DNA from 2 places in the Oerskovia sp. Root918 genome. Region 2 is predicted to be linked to the other one. Evidence: riboswitches for the same ligand, from Rfam matches in the RefSeq annotation. Region 2 holds a riboswitch; the other holds the start of a gene.
The links. A riboswitch is a leader RNA that binds a small molecule or an ion and turns the genes downstream of it on or off. The one in region 2 is predicted to bind FMN.
Positions count from the first base shown of each region.

Region 1: linked by a shared signal. The riboswitch ahead of pnuC (nicotinamide riboside transporter PnuC) and the one ahead of ribD (bifunctional diaminohydroxyphosphoribosylaminopyrimidine deaminase/5-amino-6-(5-phosphoribosylamino)uracil reductase RibD) in region 2 are both predicted to bind FMN.

Region 1 covers NZ_LMJG01000001.1:316,162-323,447, reverse strand. Annotated here, with positions in the region: gene ASE27_RS01410 (class I SAM-dependent methyltransferase) at 1-713, shown strand, start outside; gene ASE27_RS01405 (DUF1684 domain-containing protein) at 913-1,560, shown strand; gene ASE27_RS01400 (hypothetical protein) at 1,724-2,320, opposite strand; gene ASE27_RS01395 (TetR/AcrR family transcriptional regulator) at 2,548-3,396, shown strand; FMN riboswitch at 3,514-3,639, shown strand; gene pnuC (nicotinamide riboside transporter PnuC) at 3,813-4,532, shown strand; gene ASE27_RS01385 (VOC family protein) at 4,650-5,075, shown strand; gene ASE27_RS01380 (acyl-CoA dehydrogenase family protein) at 5,208-6,452, shown strand; gene ASE27_RS01375 (acetyl-CoA C-acyltransferase) at 6,619-7,286, shown strand, end outside.
Region 2 covers NZ_LMJG01000014.1:205,476-212,761, forward strand. Annotated here, with positions in the region: gene ASE27_RS14725 (phosphoribosyl-ATP diphosphatase) at 145-408, opposite strand; gene ribH (6,7-dimethyl-8-ribityllumazine synthase) at 520-987, opposite strand; gene ribB (3,4-dihydroxy-2-butanone-4-phosphate synthase) at 984-2,414, opposite strand; gene ASE27_RS14740 (riboflavin synthase) at 2,411-3,106, opposite strand; gene ribD (bifunctional diaminohydroxyphosphoribosylaminopyrimidine deaminase/5-amino-6-(5-phosphoribosylamino)uracil reductase RibD) at 3,106-4,383, opposite strand; FMN riboswitch at 4,496-4,621, opposite strand; gene rpe (ribulose-phosphate 3-epimerase) at 4,774-5,436, opposite strand; gene ASE27_RS14755 (RsmB/NOP family class I SAM-dependent RNA methyltransferase) at 5,534-7,174, opposite strand; gene fmt (methionyl-tRNA formyltransferase) at 7,171-7,286, opposite strand, start outside.

The DNA.
Region 1 (7,286 bases), on a different contig from region 2:
AGCTGCTCGGCGCGTACCGCGACGGCGGCGGGGTCTCGTGGGGGCGGCTCGGGCCGGACGCGCGCGAGGCGCAGGCCGACCTCAACCGGCCGTGGTTCGAGCACGAGCTCGCGGGCGCGCTCGGCCGGGTCCCTGACCTGCACGCGATCCTGTCGCGGCCCACCGCGCGGGTCGCGGACGTGGGTTGCGGCGCCGGGTGGTCGACGGTCGCGCTCGCGCGCGCCTACCCGCAGGCCCGGTTCGACGGGTACGACATCGACGGCCCCTCGGTCGAGATGGCGCGCGCGAACGCTGAGGCGGCGGGCGTCGCGGACCGCGTGGCGTTCCACGCCGCCGACGCCGCGGCCCTGCCCACGGACGCCCCGCTCGACGCGGCCTTCGCGTTCGAGTGCACGCACGACATGCCGCGCCCGGTCGAGGTCCTGTCGGCGGTCCGTCGGGCCGTCCTGCCCGACGGCGCCGTGGTCGTCATGGACGAGGCCGTCGCCCAGGAGTTCACTGCGCCGGGGGACGAGGTGGAGCGGCTCATGTACGGGTTCAGCCAGTTCGTGTGCCTGCCGGACGGCCTGTCGTCGTCGCCGTCGGTCGGCACGGGCACGGTCATGCGGCCCGCGACGCTCGAGCGGTACGCGCTCGACGCCGGGTTCGAGCGCGTCGAGGTCCTGCCGATCGAGGGGTTCAGCTTCTTCCGGTTCTACCGGCTGCACCACTGAGCGCCCCTGCCGGTGTGGCAACCGCTCGACGTCGTCGAGGCCGTCCGGCACCGTGCGGGGGCGTGGGGAGTGCTGTGGGCCGGGGTGAGCTCGCCGTTCCGGTTCACGTTCGGGTGGCTGAGGCTCCTGCCGGTCTTCTAGGTCGGGGCGGCCGGGGCGACGGCGTGCCGGTCCCTGCGCGGCCTGGCACCCTGGCCAGATGATCACCGAGCTGCACGTCGTCGACTGGCGCCGCCGCGTCCAGCACCTGTACGCGCGCGTCCGCGACCTGGCGGCCGAGGACCCCGCGGCCGCGCACGAGTACTGGGTCGCGTCGCGCGACGACCTCCTGGCCGAGCACCCGGCCTCGCCGCTCCTGCCCGAGGACCGTGCGGCTTTCACAGGTCTCCCGGTCGGTCCGTACGACGCCGCGATGCGCTTCGAGGTGCCGCTCGTGCCCGACCCCGCGCGGGGCACGCCGGACGCCGCACGGCTCGACGTCCCCACGGGCACCGACGGCGTGGTGCCGTTCGAGCGTGTCGGGCGCCTCGACCTCCCCGGCCTGGGGTCGCTCGACGTGTGGGCGCTGCGCTCGTACGGCGGCGGGCTGTTCGTGCCGGTCAAGGACCGGTCGCCTGCGACGTACGGCGGCGGGCGGTACCTGCTGGACACGATCAAGGGCGCGGACCTGGGTTCCGCGTCGTCCCGTCCCGTGCCCGACGGCGACGCACCCCTGGTCGTCGACCTCAACTTCGCGTACAACCCGTCGTGCGCCTACGACCCTGCGTGGGCGTGCCCGCTCGCCCCACCGGGGAACACGCTCGCGGTCGAGCTGGCGTGCGGAGAGCTGGTGCGGGCCGCGGCGTAGCGTCCGCCGGGCAGGTGTGCCGGACACGCCTGGCGCTACCCCGGAGTGTGTTTTCTCCGCAGCCACAACAATTGTGGTGGCTGCGCAGACGACGACCTCGGGAGCACCGAGGCCCGGGCGTCGCTCGGACGGGCGAGGCCGCCCCGGGTTCGCGGGCAGCACCTCAGTGCAGCAGCGTCTTCAGCCCGATGATGAGCAGGCCGAACGCCCCCGCGACCACGGTCTCGACCGTCAGCGCCCACCCCCGGACGCCCGCCCGGTGCGCCGCGAGGTGGCCGACGACCGCGAGCATCAGCACCGTGAACCACAGCGCGATCAGCGCGGCGTCCACCACGTCCAGCCCGAACACCCTCCCCACGAGGAAGACCCCGAGCGCGGGCACCCCGCCGATCAGCACCCACACCTCGTCCGACGACGCGAGCCTCAGGCGCTCGGTGATGGTGTGGTCGGTGTCGCGGAACCGCCCGCCGATCGCCGACACGTACACGTGCGCTGCCCAGTACCCCACGAGCACGCCGGCCACCGCGAGCATCACGAAGTCGCTCGACGCGTCGTGCGTGCTCGAGACCGCGAGCATGAACCCCGAGACCACGGCCCCGTACAGGAAGTCGGCGGGGCCACCCCGCGCGAACCGGTCGCCCAGGTTGTCGCGCTGGGCGTGGTGGTCGACGCTCTTCCACGAACGCGCGGCCTGCTCGCCCGCGCCGCCCTCGGCTCCGTCGTCGGAGCCGGCTGCCCGCGTCTCGTCACCGTCAGTCATCCGCGTCGCCTCCGGGTCGCGTCGGCCTGTCGCCGCCTCTCTCGTCACTGTAGCGACGCCGTCGGGCCCGGCGCGCGGCGACAGCCGCCAACCCGCCAGCACCGCGCGCGGCGACCGACCCGCCGATCCTCGGGCGACGTGCCCCACCGACCGACTGACGAGCAGCGCTCTCCCACGGCCTCGCCGCAGCATGCCCCGCCCGCTGCGCGCGGTGTACCGTCCCGTTCATGAGTGCCGCACGAAGCAACACCCACGCGCAGGCGGTCGACGCGGCGATCGAGCTGTTCACCCGGAAGGGCTACGAGCAGACGACCGTCGAGGACATCGCCGACGCCGCGCAGATCAGCCGGGCCACGTTCTTCCGCCGTTTCCGCTCCAAGGAGGACGTGGTCTTCGCGGACCACGAGCTGCTCCTGGACGCCGTGGTGGTCCTCCTCGGGGAGACCCGGCCCGCCGCCCGCGGCGTCACCCCCGAGGAGCTCGAGAACGTCGACCCGTACGTCGAGGTGTGCAAGGCGGCCCGGCTCGTGTTCGACCACCACGTGGGCCAGCGCGAGACGTCGGTCGCGCGGCACCGCCTCCTGCAGGACGTGCCGGCGCTGCGCGACCGGGAGCTCGTGACCACGCACCGCTACGAGCGCGCGTTCACGTCCTACCTGCGCGACACCCTGCCCGCCGACACCCGGCACTCGACCGCGTCGGTCGCGTTCGCGGCGTCGGTCGTCGCGGTGCACAACGCGATCCTGCGCCGCTGGCTGCGCGACCCCGACCAGGACCTGCGCCCCGAGCTCGAGGAGGCGTTCGCGGACCTGCGGCGCGCGGCGCGCAACCCCGCGGGCCCGACGGCGGAGCCCACCACCGCGTCCACGTCGCCCGCACCGGCGCGCACGCAGGGCACGGCTGGCACGGCAGGCGCCGAGGGCAGGGTGGGCACGGCAGGCACGGAGAGCACGGACGACCAGGCTGCCGCCGCTGCTGGCACCGCACCGAACCGCCGCGTCGTGGTGACCGTGCTCGACGGCGACGCCGACCCCGACGTGGTGGCCCGGGCCGTGCGCGACGCGTTGGGTGCGTGATTCGGCTGCGACTCGCCGGGCGTGTCGCAGCCGAACCACGCACTCGGCTCAGCACCGATGAGCCCGGGAATGCACGGGTAGCATCTGCGGTTGCAGCACACAGCAAGCAGTACGCACGAACGTGCTCCGGGGTCGGTGCAATTCCGAGCCGGCGGTGACAGTCCGCGACCCGCGCCCACGCGCGGTTGACCTGGTGGAACTCCAGGACCGACGGTGAAAGTCCGGATGGGAGGAAGCACGTGCGGCGCGGCCGTCCCCGGCCGGGCTGGGCACGACGTGATCGTCGTGTCCACCCCCGACCGTCCGGACCGGTCTCGCCGTGGTGAGCGCCGCCGTCGGGCAGCCCGGACAGGGCTCCCCCGACCCGGCGCCCGCCCTCACCCCGGAGCCGACGTGCCCGGGACGAGGGAACATCGATGGACCTGCTCCACGCGCTCTTCGACGCGCAGCTGACGATCGGCGGCCAGCACCTGCTGTGGCGCGAGATCGTGGGCAACGGGTTCGGCCTGGCCTCCGCGCTCGGCGGCATGCGGCGCAAGATCTGGGCATGGCCCGTGGGGATCGTCGGGAACCTGCTGCTCCTCACGGTGTTCCTCGGAGCGGTGTTCGCGACGCCCAACCCCGTCAACCTCCTCGGCCAGGCCGGGCGCCAGGTCATGTTCGTCGTCGTGTCGGTGTACGGGTGGGTCCAGTGGCGGCGCACCCGTGCGCGCCTCGACCAGGACGCGGCCGGTCTCGACGCGGACAGCCACGGCGTCTCGGTCGAACCGCGATGGGCCACGTGGCGGCAACGAACGTTCCTCGTCGTGGCGCTCGTGGGCGGGACGCTCGTCCTGACCCCGATCTTCCGGATGCTCGAGTCCTACGAGCCCGTGTGGGCCGACGCATGGATCTTCATGGGTTCGCTGCTCGCGACGTACGGCATGGCCAAGGGATGGGTCGAGTTCTGGCTGATCTGGGTGGCCGTCGACGTGGTGGGCGTGCCCCTGCTGGTCGACGCCGGCTTCTACGCGTCCGCGTTCATGTACGTGTTCTACGGGGCGTTCACGCTCGTCGGGTTCTTCGTGTGGTGGCGCATCGACCGGCGCTCCAAGGCACTGGAGGTCGCGGCGAGCGCCCCCGCCACCACCCCCTGAAGCCACCCCTTGCGTCCGGGTGGGCCGGGCGGATACTCGAAGGTGCGCCCTGCTCGCGCCGGGCGCACCACTTCCGGCCCGATGACGCGAGGACGCGACGGGAAAGGCGGCACCATCATGGTCACGCGACTCAACCCCTACCTGAACTTCCGCGACGAGGCACGGCAGGCGATCGAGTTCTACCGCGACGTGTTCGGCGGCGAGGTGACGATCAGCACGTTCGCCGACTTCCAGGCCTCCGAGGACCCTGCCGACGCCGACAAGGTCATGCACTCCCAGCTCGAGTCCCCCACCGGCCTGGTCCTCATGGCCGCGGACACCCCGAGCTCGATGGAGGTCCCGACCGGCGCCGGCTTCTCGATCTCGCTGAGCGGCGAGCAGCCCGACGACGCCGAGCTGCGCGGCTACTGGGACAAGCTCTCGTCGAGCGGGAGCGTGACCGTGCCGCTCGAGGTCGCGCCGTGGGGAGACGCGTTCGGCATGTGCGTCGACGGGTTCGGCGTGAGCTGGCTCGTGAACATCGCCGGGGCTGCGCGGGCCTGAGCGCTCCCCCTGGTCAGGCCGGGCACCGGGCCCGCCCGTGATACCCCGTCTCTTGACCTGAGACGGGATATCACGCACCATGGGGGGTATCGCCCGACACCGACGTCCGGCCCGACCCCGGGAGCATCCCCCATGACGATCGAGAACCCTGTCCGCCAGAACGTGACCGAGCCGGACTACGACCTCTCGCAGCCGCTCGGCATCGACTACGCCGGCGCGTTCTCGGACGCGACCGACGCCGACCGCGACCTGCAGCAGCGGGTCCGCACGTTCGTCCAGGACGAGGTCCTGCCCGTGATCGACGGGTACTGGGAGCGCGCCGAGGTGCCGTTCGGTCTGGCCAAGCGCATGGGCGAGCTCGACTTCCTGCGCGACGGCGTCGACGTCCCCGGTGCGCCACGGATCAGCCTCATGGGCGCCGGTCTCGCCGAGATGGAGATGTCGCGCGGCGACGGCTCGGTCGCGACCATCTGCGGTGTCCAGGGCGGCCTCGCGCTGCGCTCGATCCAGCTCCTCGGCTCGGACGAGCAGAAGGCCGAGTGGCTCGGCCCGCTCGCTCGCGGCGAGAAGCTCGGCGCGTTCGCCCTGACCGAGCCCACGCACGGCTCGGACTCGGTCTCGCTCGAGACCACGGCCCGCCGCGAGACCCGCGACGGCGTCGAGGGCTTCGTGATCGACGGCGAGAAGAAGTGGATCGGCTTCGGGTCGTGCGGCGACATCACGGTGCTGTGGGCGCGACTGGTCGGCGACGAGGGCGACAACCAGGTGCACGGGTTCCTCGTGCCCCAGGACACCCCGGGCTACGCGGCCACGACCATCGAGGGCAAGGTCTCGCTCCGCGCGATCTGGCAGGCCCACATCGTCCTGACCGACGTGTTCGTCCCGGCCTCGGCCATGCTCCCGGGCGGACGGTCGTTCAAGGACACCGGCCGCGTGCTCCAGGCGACGCGCCTCGGGGTGGCATGGTCCGCCGTCGGGCACGCGACCGCCTGCTACGAGACGGCCGTCGCCTACGCCACGCAGCGCGTCCAGTTCGGCCGCCCGCTCGCGGCCAACCAGATGGTCCAGGAGCGGCTGACCCGCATGCTCTCGACCCTCACCCAGATGCAGCTCCTGGTCGCGCAGATGACCCGCCTCGACGAGGCCGGGCAGCTCTCCGGCCCGCAGGCGTCGATCGCCAAGTACACGAGCACGCGCGGCGCACGCGAGATCGCGGCGAGCGCGCGCGACATGCTGGGCGGCAACGGCATCCTCCTCGCGAACCGCGTCGCGCGGCACTTCGCGGACATCGAGGCCCTGCACACCTACGAGGGCACCGAGAGCGTCCAGGCCCTCATCGTGGGTCGCGACATCACGGGCGTCTCGGCGTTCGTGTAGCCCCCTGCGGCGGCGCTCCCCGTACCGGGAGCGCCGCACCCTCTCCTGCCACACCTGGCCCGCAGCGGCCACCCGTCGACACCACAAGACCACCCGGCGCCGTACCGGACCTCCTCGTTCACCTGACACGCACGGCGCCGGGTCCCCTTCCCCCACGGAGCACCTCATGAGCAACGACGCCCACGTCCCCGTCCTCCTGCACGGTGCACGCACGCCGTTCACGCGCTTCCAGGGCGCGCTCGCGTCCCTGTCGGCGAACGAGCTGGGCGCGCACGCGATCCGCGGCGCGCTCGAGGCCGCGGGCGTCGCGGCCTCCGACGTCGACGCCGTGATCATGGGCCAGGTCATCCAGGCGGGCGGCGGCCAGGGTCCGGCCCGTCAGGCCGCGATCGCGGCCGGCATCGGCTGGGACGTCCCCACGGTCACCATCAACAAGCTGTGCCTGTCGGGCCTGACCGCGATCATCGACGCGGCGCGCCTGGTCCGCACGGGCGAGGCGTCGGTCGTCGTCGCGGGCGGCCAGGAGTCCATGACGAACGCGCCGCACCTCGTGCTCGGCTCGCGCAAGGGCTTCGCGTTCGGAGACGTGACAATGGCGGACTCGCTCACCCACGACGGTCTGCGCGACCCGTTCGACGGTCAGATCATGGGCGAGGCCACCGACCGCGGCTGCACCACGCGCGGCATCGGCCGCGCCGAGCAGGACGAGTACGCTGCCCGCTCGCACGCCCTCGCGGCCGCGGCCCGCGCGGAAGGGCGCCTGGCCGAGGAGATCGCCCCGGTCACGGTCCCGCAGCGCAAGGGCGAGCCCGTGGTCATCGCCGACGACGAGGG
Region 2 (7,286 bases):
ACCGATCACCCGGTCGGTGCGCCGGCGACGGCCGGCACGCAGGGACGGACGGTGGACGACTGCGGACGACGGACATGCGTGAGGGAAGCGACCCGGGTGCCTGAGCCCCCGTGCGCCTCCCCCTGGACCCGGACCTGGCCGGGCTCACAGATGCTTGTACACGTCCTGCAGGGTCAGGCCCTTAGCCAGCAGCAGCACCTGCACGTGGTACAGGAGCTGGGAGACCTCCTCGGCCGTCTTGTCGTCACCCTCGTACTCGGCCGCCATCCATACCTCGGCGGCCTCCTCGACGATCTTCTTCCCGATCGCATGGACACCGGCATCCAGCTCCGCAACCGTGCCGGAACCGGCGGGTCGGGTGGTGGCCTTCTCGGTGAGCTCGGCGAACAGCCCTTCGAACGTCTTCACCCGACCAGGGTAGTCGCCCCGTGACCGGCGGGCCCAACCGTCCCGCCCACCGGTCACCCATCGGTCCCGCGCCCGGCCGACGGGCCCGCCGACGACCCGCCGGACGAGACCTCAGAGGTCGCGCAGCGCCACGACGGTCGCGATCGCCGCCTCGACGGCCTCGGCCCCCTTGTCCTCGCGCGATCCGGGCAGCCCCGCACGGTCCAGCGCCTGCTGCTCGTCGTCGCACGTGAGGACCCCGAAGCCCACCGGGACCCCCGTGCGCACCGAGACGTCCGTCAGGCCCGTGGTCGCGGCCGAGCACACGTACTCGAAGTGCGGGGTCCCCCCGCGGATCACGACGCCGAGCGCGATCACCGCGTCCGCGCCGTGCTCGGCCGCCCGCGCCGCGGCCACGGGCAGCTCGAACGAGCCCGGGACCCGGATCTCCTTGACGTGCGTGACGTGCGCGGCCGCGAGCGCCCGGCGGGCCCCCGCGAGGAGGCCGTCCATGACCTCGGTGTGCCAGCTGGCGGCGACCACGGTGACCCGTAGCCCGGTGCCGTCGACGGTGATCTGGGGTGCTCCTGCGCCGCTCATCGGTCGCTCTCCTCGGTGGTGGTGGGTGTGCTGGTGGGGTCGGTCGGTACGGGCCCGGGGACGGTGGTCGGCTCGGGCGTGATCTCGAGGGTGTCCAGGAGGTGGCCCATCGCGACCTTCTTGGTCATGAGGTACCCGTGGTTGTGCTCGCCGTGCCCGACCTCGAGCCGGTGGGCGTCCACGACGTCGATGCCGTGCGCGGCCAGGCCCGTGACCTTGGCCGGGTTGTTCGTCAGCAGCGTGACGTGGTCCAGGCCCAGGTCGGTGAGGATCGCGGCCGCGGCCCCGTACTCGCGCCGGTCCACGGGCCAGCCGAGCTCGAGGTTGGCCTGCACGGTGTCGAAGCCCGCGTCCTGGAGCTCGTAGGCGCCGATCTTGGCGAGCAGGCCGATCCCGCGGCCCTCGTGCCCGCGCAGGTACACCACGGCCCCGCCCTGGGCGGCCACGCGCTCCATGGAGGCCTGCAGCTGGGGGCCGCAGTCGCAGCGCAGCGACCCGAACGCGTCCCCGGTCAGGCACTCGGAGTGCACGCGCACGAGCGGTGACGCGCCCGCGCCACCCGGACCCGGGTCGACGGCGCCCCCTCCCCCGGCGGGCACCGCCACGGGCACCAGGGCCACGTGCTCGGCCCCCGTGCGCAGGTCGCGGTAGCCATGGACGCGGAAGTGCCCGTGCGCGGTGGGCAGGTCGGCGACGCTCGTGGCCTGCACGCGGGGCGTGGCCCTCGGTGCGGCCTCGTGCTCGGGCACGACGGGGTCGTGCTCGCGGCGCCAGGCGATGAGGTCCGCGATGGTGATGAGGACCAGGCCCGCCTCCGCGGCGGCGTGCGCGGCGTCGTCGAGCCGCATCATGGTGCCGTCGTCGTTGACGAGCTCGGCGATCCCCCCGACCTCGCCCGCCCCGGCCAGGCGCACCAGGTCGACCGCGGCCTCGGTGTGCCCGGCACGGTGCAGCACCCCGCCCGGCACGGCCCGCAGGGGCAGGACGTGCCCCGGGCGGATGAGGTCGCCCGAGCCCGAGGCGGGGTCGGCCAGGACGTGCAGGGTCCGGGCCCGGTCGGCCGCGGAGATGCCCGTGGTCACGCCCGTGGCCGCGTCGACCGTGACCGTGTACGCCGTGCGCCGCGGGTCCTGGCTGTGCGGGACCATGAGCGGCAGGTCCAGGGCGTCGGCGCGCGCGGCCGGCATGGGCGCGCACAGGTAGCCCGAGGAGTGACGGATCGTCCACGCGACCCACTCGGGGGTCACGGTGCGGGCCGCGAAGATCACGTCGGCCTCGTTCTCACGGTCCGGGGAGTCGGCGACCAGGACGGGGCGCCCCGCGCGGATCGCGTCCAGGGCCTCCTCGATGGTGCCGGTGCGCACGGGGTCGACGTGCGGGGCCGAGGCGGGGACGGCGGGTTCTTCACTGCCCGGGAGGGTGCTCATCGCGGTGCCCGTTCCTGTGCTGCGCTCGTGCCGAGCAGGTCGGTGGCGGTCGAGGGGGTCCTCGCGCCCGAGGCGCCGTCCCGGTGGGGCTCGCGGGCGCCGAGCAGGCGCTCGACGTACTTCGCGATCACGTCGACCTCGAGGTTGACCCGGTCGCCCGGCACGAGCGAGCCCAGGATCGTGGCCTCGAGCGTGGTGGGGATCAGCGAGACGCCGAACGTCGTCTCGCCCACGTGCGTCACGGTCAGGGAGACGCCGCTGACCGTGATCGAGCCCTTCTCCGCGACGTAGCGGGTCAGGCCCGCGGGCGCGGACAGGACCAGATCCTCCCACCGGTCGCCCGGCGTGCGGCTCACGAGCTCGCCGACGCCGTCGACGTGGCCCTGGACGATGTGCCCGCCCAGGCGCGTGTCGGCCCGCACGGCCCGCTCGAGGTTCACCGGCGACCCGGCGGCCAGGTCGCCGAGCGCGGTGCGGCGCAGCGACTCGGGCATCACGTCGGCCGTGAACGTGCCGTCCTGACCCACACCCGTCACTGTCAGGCACACGCCGTTGACCGCGATCGAGTCGCCCAGGTGCGCGTCCGAGGTGGCCAGGGGGCCGTGCACGGTCAGGACCGCGTCGGACTCCTGACCGCCCGGGAACGCGATCTCGCGGACCGTACCGATCTCTTCGACGATTCCGGTGAACATCAGCTCTCCTGTTCGGGGGTGGTGCTGGGGACGGTGCTCGGATGGTGTGCGGGGGCAGCGGGTGAGGCGCGGGCCACGACCAGGACGTCCTCGCCCAGGCGGCGCACGTCGTGCGTGGTGAAGCGGGGAGCGCCCGCGAGCGTGCTCACGCCCAGGTCGCCCACCGCACCCAGGCCCGCCCCCAGCAGCACGGGGGCGAGGTAGGCGTGGATCTCGTCGACCACCCCGGCCGCGAGGAACGCGGTCGCCAGGCCGGGCCCGCCCTCGACCAGGACGTGACGCACCTCGCGAGCGCCCAGGTCGGCCAGCACGGCCCGCACGTCGCGCGTGCGCAGGTGCAGCACGGGCCCGCCGCCGTCGGCCCTCCAGGCCCCGCCCGGAGCGAGCCGCACGTGCGCCGGAAGGTCACGGAGCCCGACGACGACCCTCACCGGCTGATGGTCGGCAAGCCCGGGCTCGGGCCCGACCACCCCACCACCTGCCGTCACCGGCCGATCCTCCGCGAGCTCGTGCTCGGGCCCGGCCGCACGCTCGTCACCGTGAGCGGCGCTCGCGGGCGAGGCGACCGGTGTGCGCGCCGTGAGCGACGGGTCGTCGGCCAGGACCGTGCCGGTGCCCACGAGGATCGCGTCGACCTGCGCGCGCACCCGGTGGGCGTGCGCGCGCGCGACCGGACCGGTGATCCACCGCGAGGTGCCGTCGGGGGCCGCCACGCGCCCGTCCAGGGTCGAGGCGAGCTTGAGGGTCACGTACGGGCTCCCGCGGCGCACCGCGACCAGCCACGGGCCGAGCAGCCGTTCGCCCTCGGCCTCGCGCAACCCCGCGGCGACGCGCACCCCGGCCGCGCGCAGGCGCTCGGCGCCCCCGGTGGCGACGGGGTTCGGGTCGCCCACGGCGTAGACGACCTCGGCCACGCCCGCGTCCAGCAGCGCCTGGGCGCAGGGCCCGGTGCGTCCGGTGTGGTTGCAGGGCTCGAGCGTCACCACGGCCGTCGCGCCGCGCACGTCCACGCCGCGCGCGCGGGCGTCGGCCAGGGCAGCGGCCTCGGCGTGCGCGGTGCCCGCGCCCCGGTGGAAGCCCTCGGCGAGCACCGCCCGGGGTGCGTCGTCCACGGGTCCGGGAGCGGCGCCGTCGGGCAGGGAGTCCAACGGGCGGGGCACGGCCCCCAGCAGGACACAGCCCACGCGCGGGTTGGGGCCGTGCGCCGGACCGCGCGCGGCCAGCTCGAGCGCGCGCACCATCGCGGCGTCGATCGTCAGGGTGGGCCTGGCGCCCATACGTCCTCCTCCCGGTGAGCACGACGCTCCGGGGTGAGGGGTGGCGGACGCCACGGGACCCGAGGGTCCACGGACGTCACGACACCACGGCACAGGGCTCCGCCCCGCGCCGCCACGTACTTCCTCCCATCCGGACTTTCACCGTCGGTCCTGGAGTTCCACCAGGTCAACCACGCCGAGGCGTGGGTCGCGGACTGTCACCGCCGGCTCGGAATTACACCGACCCCGGAGCACGTGTGTGCGTACTGCTCATGCTGTCGAGCCCGGACCCCGCCCACCGAAGGTGCGCGCCGGGCCCGGCTTCTCGTCTCCACCCAGCATGCCACACCGGCGTTCGACGGCGGGCACGCGGACCTGCCCGTCCCGCGGGCTGGACCGATGTGAACGACGTCAGTGCGCGTGGCCCTCCGCGAGCGCCCGCAGGGCCGCGATCTCCTCGGGGATGTTCTCCGCCCCGTAGACCGCCGAGCCCGCGACGAACACGTTGGCCCCGGCCTCGGCTGCGCGCTCGATCGTGGCGCGCGAGACGCCGCCGTCGACCTGGATCCACACGTCGAGGCCGGCCTCGGACACGGCGTCGCGGATACGGCGGATCTTGGGCAGCGTGCCGTCGATGAAGGACTGGCCGCCGAAGCCCGGCTCGACCGTCATGACCAGGAGCATGTCGAACTCGGGCAGCAGGTCCAGGAACGGCTCGACCGACGTCGCGGGGCGCAGCGCGAGGCCCGCGCGCGAGCCCAGGCGGCGCAGCTCGCGCGCCAGGCGCACGGGGGCCGTGGCGGCCTCGGCGTGGAAGGTGACGGACGCGGCGCCGGCCTCGGCGTAGCCGGGAGCCCAGCGGTCCGGGTCGGCGATCATCAGGTGCGCGTCGATCGGCACCGGGGACACCTGGGCCAGGCGCTCGAAGATCGGCAGGCCCAGGGTCAGGTTGGGCACGAAGTGGTTGTCCATCACGTCGACGTGCGCGTAGTCGGCGGTCGCGATCGCGCCCAGGTCGCGCTCGAGGTTCGCGAAGTCGGCGGACAGGATGCTGGGGGCGATGAGTGCGGACATGGGCACCAGCCTAGAGTGCACCCGCTCCGCGTGCGGGAACGCGGAAGGGCCGGGCCGGGTGGCCTTCACCACCCGGCCCGGCCGCGGACGGCAGCGCTCAGGCCCGACGGCGCAGCAGCGTCAGGTGCATCGCGTCGGTCCCGTGCACGTGCGGCCACAGCTGCACGTCGGTGCGGTCCGCGAGGGGGATGTCGTCCCCCGCGACCTGCCGCACGGCCGCGGCCGCGTCGAGGACCTCGACGTCGTCGCGCCCGGCCAGGACGTCCTTGACCACGAGCTGGGTCTCCGCGAGGTGCGGGGAGCACGTGACGTACCCGACGACGCCGCCGGGGCGCACGGCGTCCAGGGCCGAGCCGAGGAGCTCGCGCTGCAGCGTCGTGAGGGTCGCGATGTCGCCGGGGGTGCGGCGCCAGCGCGACTCGGGGCGCCGGCGCAGCGCCCCCAGACCGGTGCAGGGCGCGTCGACCAGGACGCGGTCGTACGCGCCGGGCTCCTCGACCCCCACCCGGCGGCCGTCGCCCACCTGCACGCGCTCGACCGCGTCCGCCGGCACGGCCGCGAGCGCCTGCTCGACCAGGCGGGCCCGGTGCGGGGCGACCTCGTTCGCGACGATGCGTGCGCCCTGCTCGCCCGCGAGGGACGCCAGGAGCGCGGCCTTGCCGCCGGGGCCCGCGCACAGGTCGAGCCAGCGCTCGTCGGGGTTGGCTGCGCCGTCGGGCAGGTCGCCCGCCGTCCCACCGGTGCCGGCGCCTGCAGTGGTGTGCTCGGGCACGCTGGGCAGCGTGGGCACCGCGGCGAACGCGAGGGTCACGAGCTGGCTGCCCTCGTCCTGGACGCCCGCGGCCCCGTGGCGGACCGCGGGGATCGCGGCCGGGTCCGAGCCGGACAGGACCAGGGCCGTGGGCGCCCAGCGCCCGGGGGCCGTGGTGGCGTCCCCGCGCACGTCGTGCGTGACCTCGCCCGCGAGGCGCTCGCGGCTGACCAGTCCGGGGCGCGCGACGAGGGTCACCCGGGGTGCGGTGTTGTCGGCCTCGAGGAGCTCGGCCAGGTCGTCGGCCGAGCGTCCCGTGCCGACCAGTGCCTCGCGCATGGCGCGGGCGATCCACACGGGGTGGGACTGGGTGATCGCGAGGCGCGTGACGTCGTCGGGCGCGTCGGCGGAGATGACCTCGAGCCACTCCTCGAGGGTCGAGCGCGAGATCTTGCGCAGGACCGCGTTGACGAACTGGGCGCTGCCCGCCCCGGCGCGGGCGCGGGCCAGGCCCACGGTCTCCGAGACGGCCGCGTGCTGGGCCACGCGCATGCCCAGGAGCTGGTGGGCGCCCAGGCGCAGCAGGTCGAGCACGTTCGGGTCGACCTGGTCGAGCGGGCGGTCCACGCACCGGGAGACGATCGCGTCGTAGCGCCCGCGCAGGCGCAGGGTGCCGTAGGCGAGCTCGGTCGCGAAGGCCGCGTCGCGCCCGCGGATGCCGCGCACGCGCAGCAGGGGCGGCAGGACGAGGTTCGCGTAGGCGTCGGAGGACGCGACCTCCTGCAGGACGTCGAACGCGACGTTGCGCGCGGGGTCGGTCACCTTGGCCCGCTGGGAGGGCGCCGACTCCGACCGCTGGCCCGCGCCCCGGGCGCGGGCCGCGCCGCGCTCGCGGCCCTGGGCGTCGCGGCGGTCGCCGCCGGGCCGGTCGGGTCCGGTGCCCCCGCCGCGCTGGGGGCTTCCGGGGGTGCGTGCCTCGCCGCTCATGCGTGGTCCTTCGTGTCGTCGGGGGTCCCCAGGACGACGTGGTCGCCCAGGCGGGCGCCGCGGGCCCAGTCGGTCGCGGCCATGTGCTTCTTGCCCACGGGGGCGACCTCGC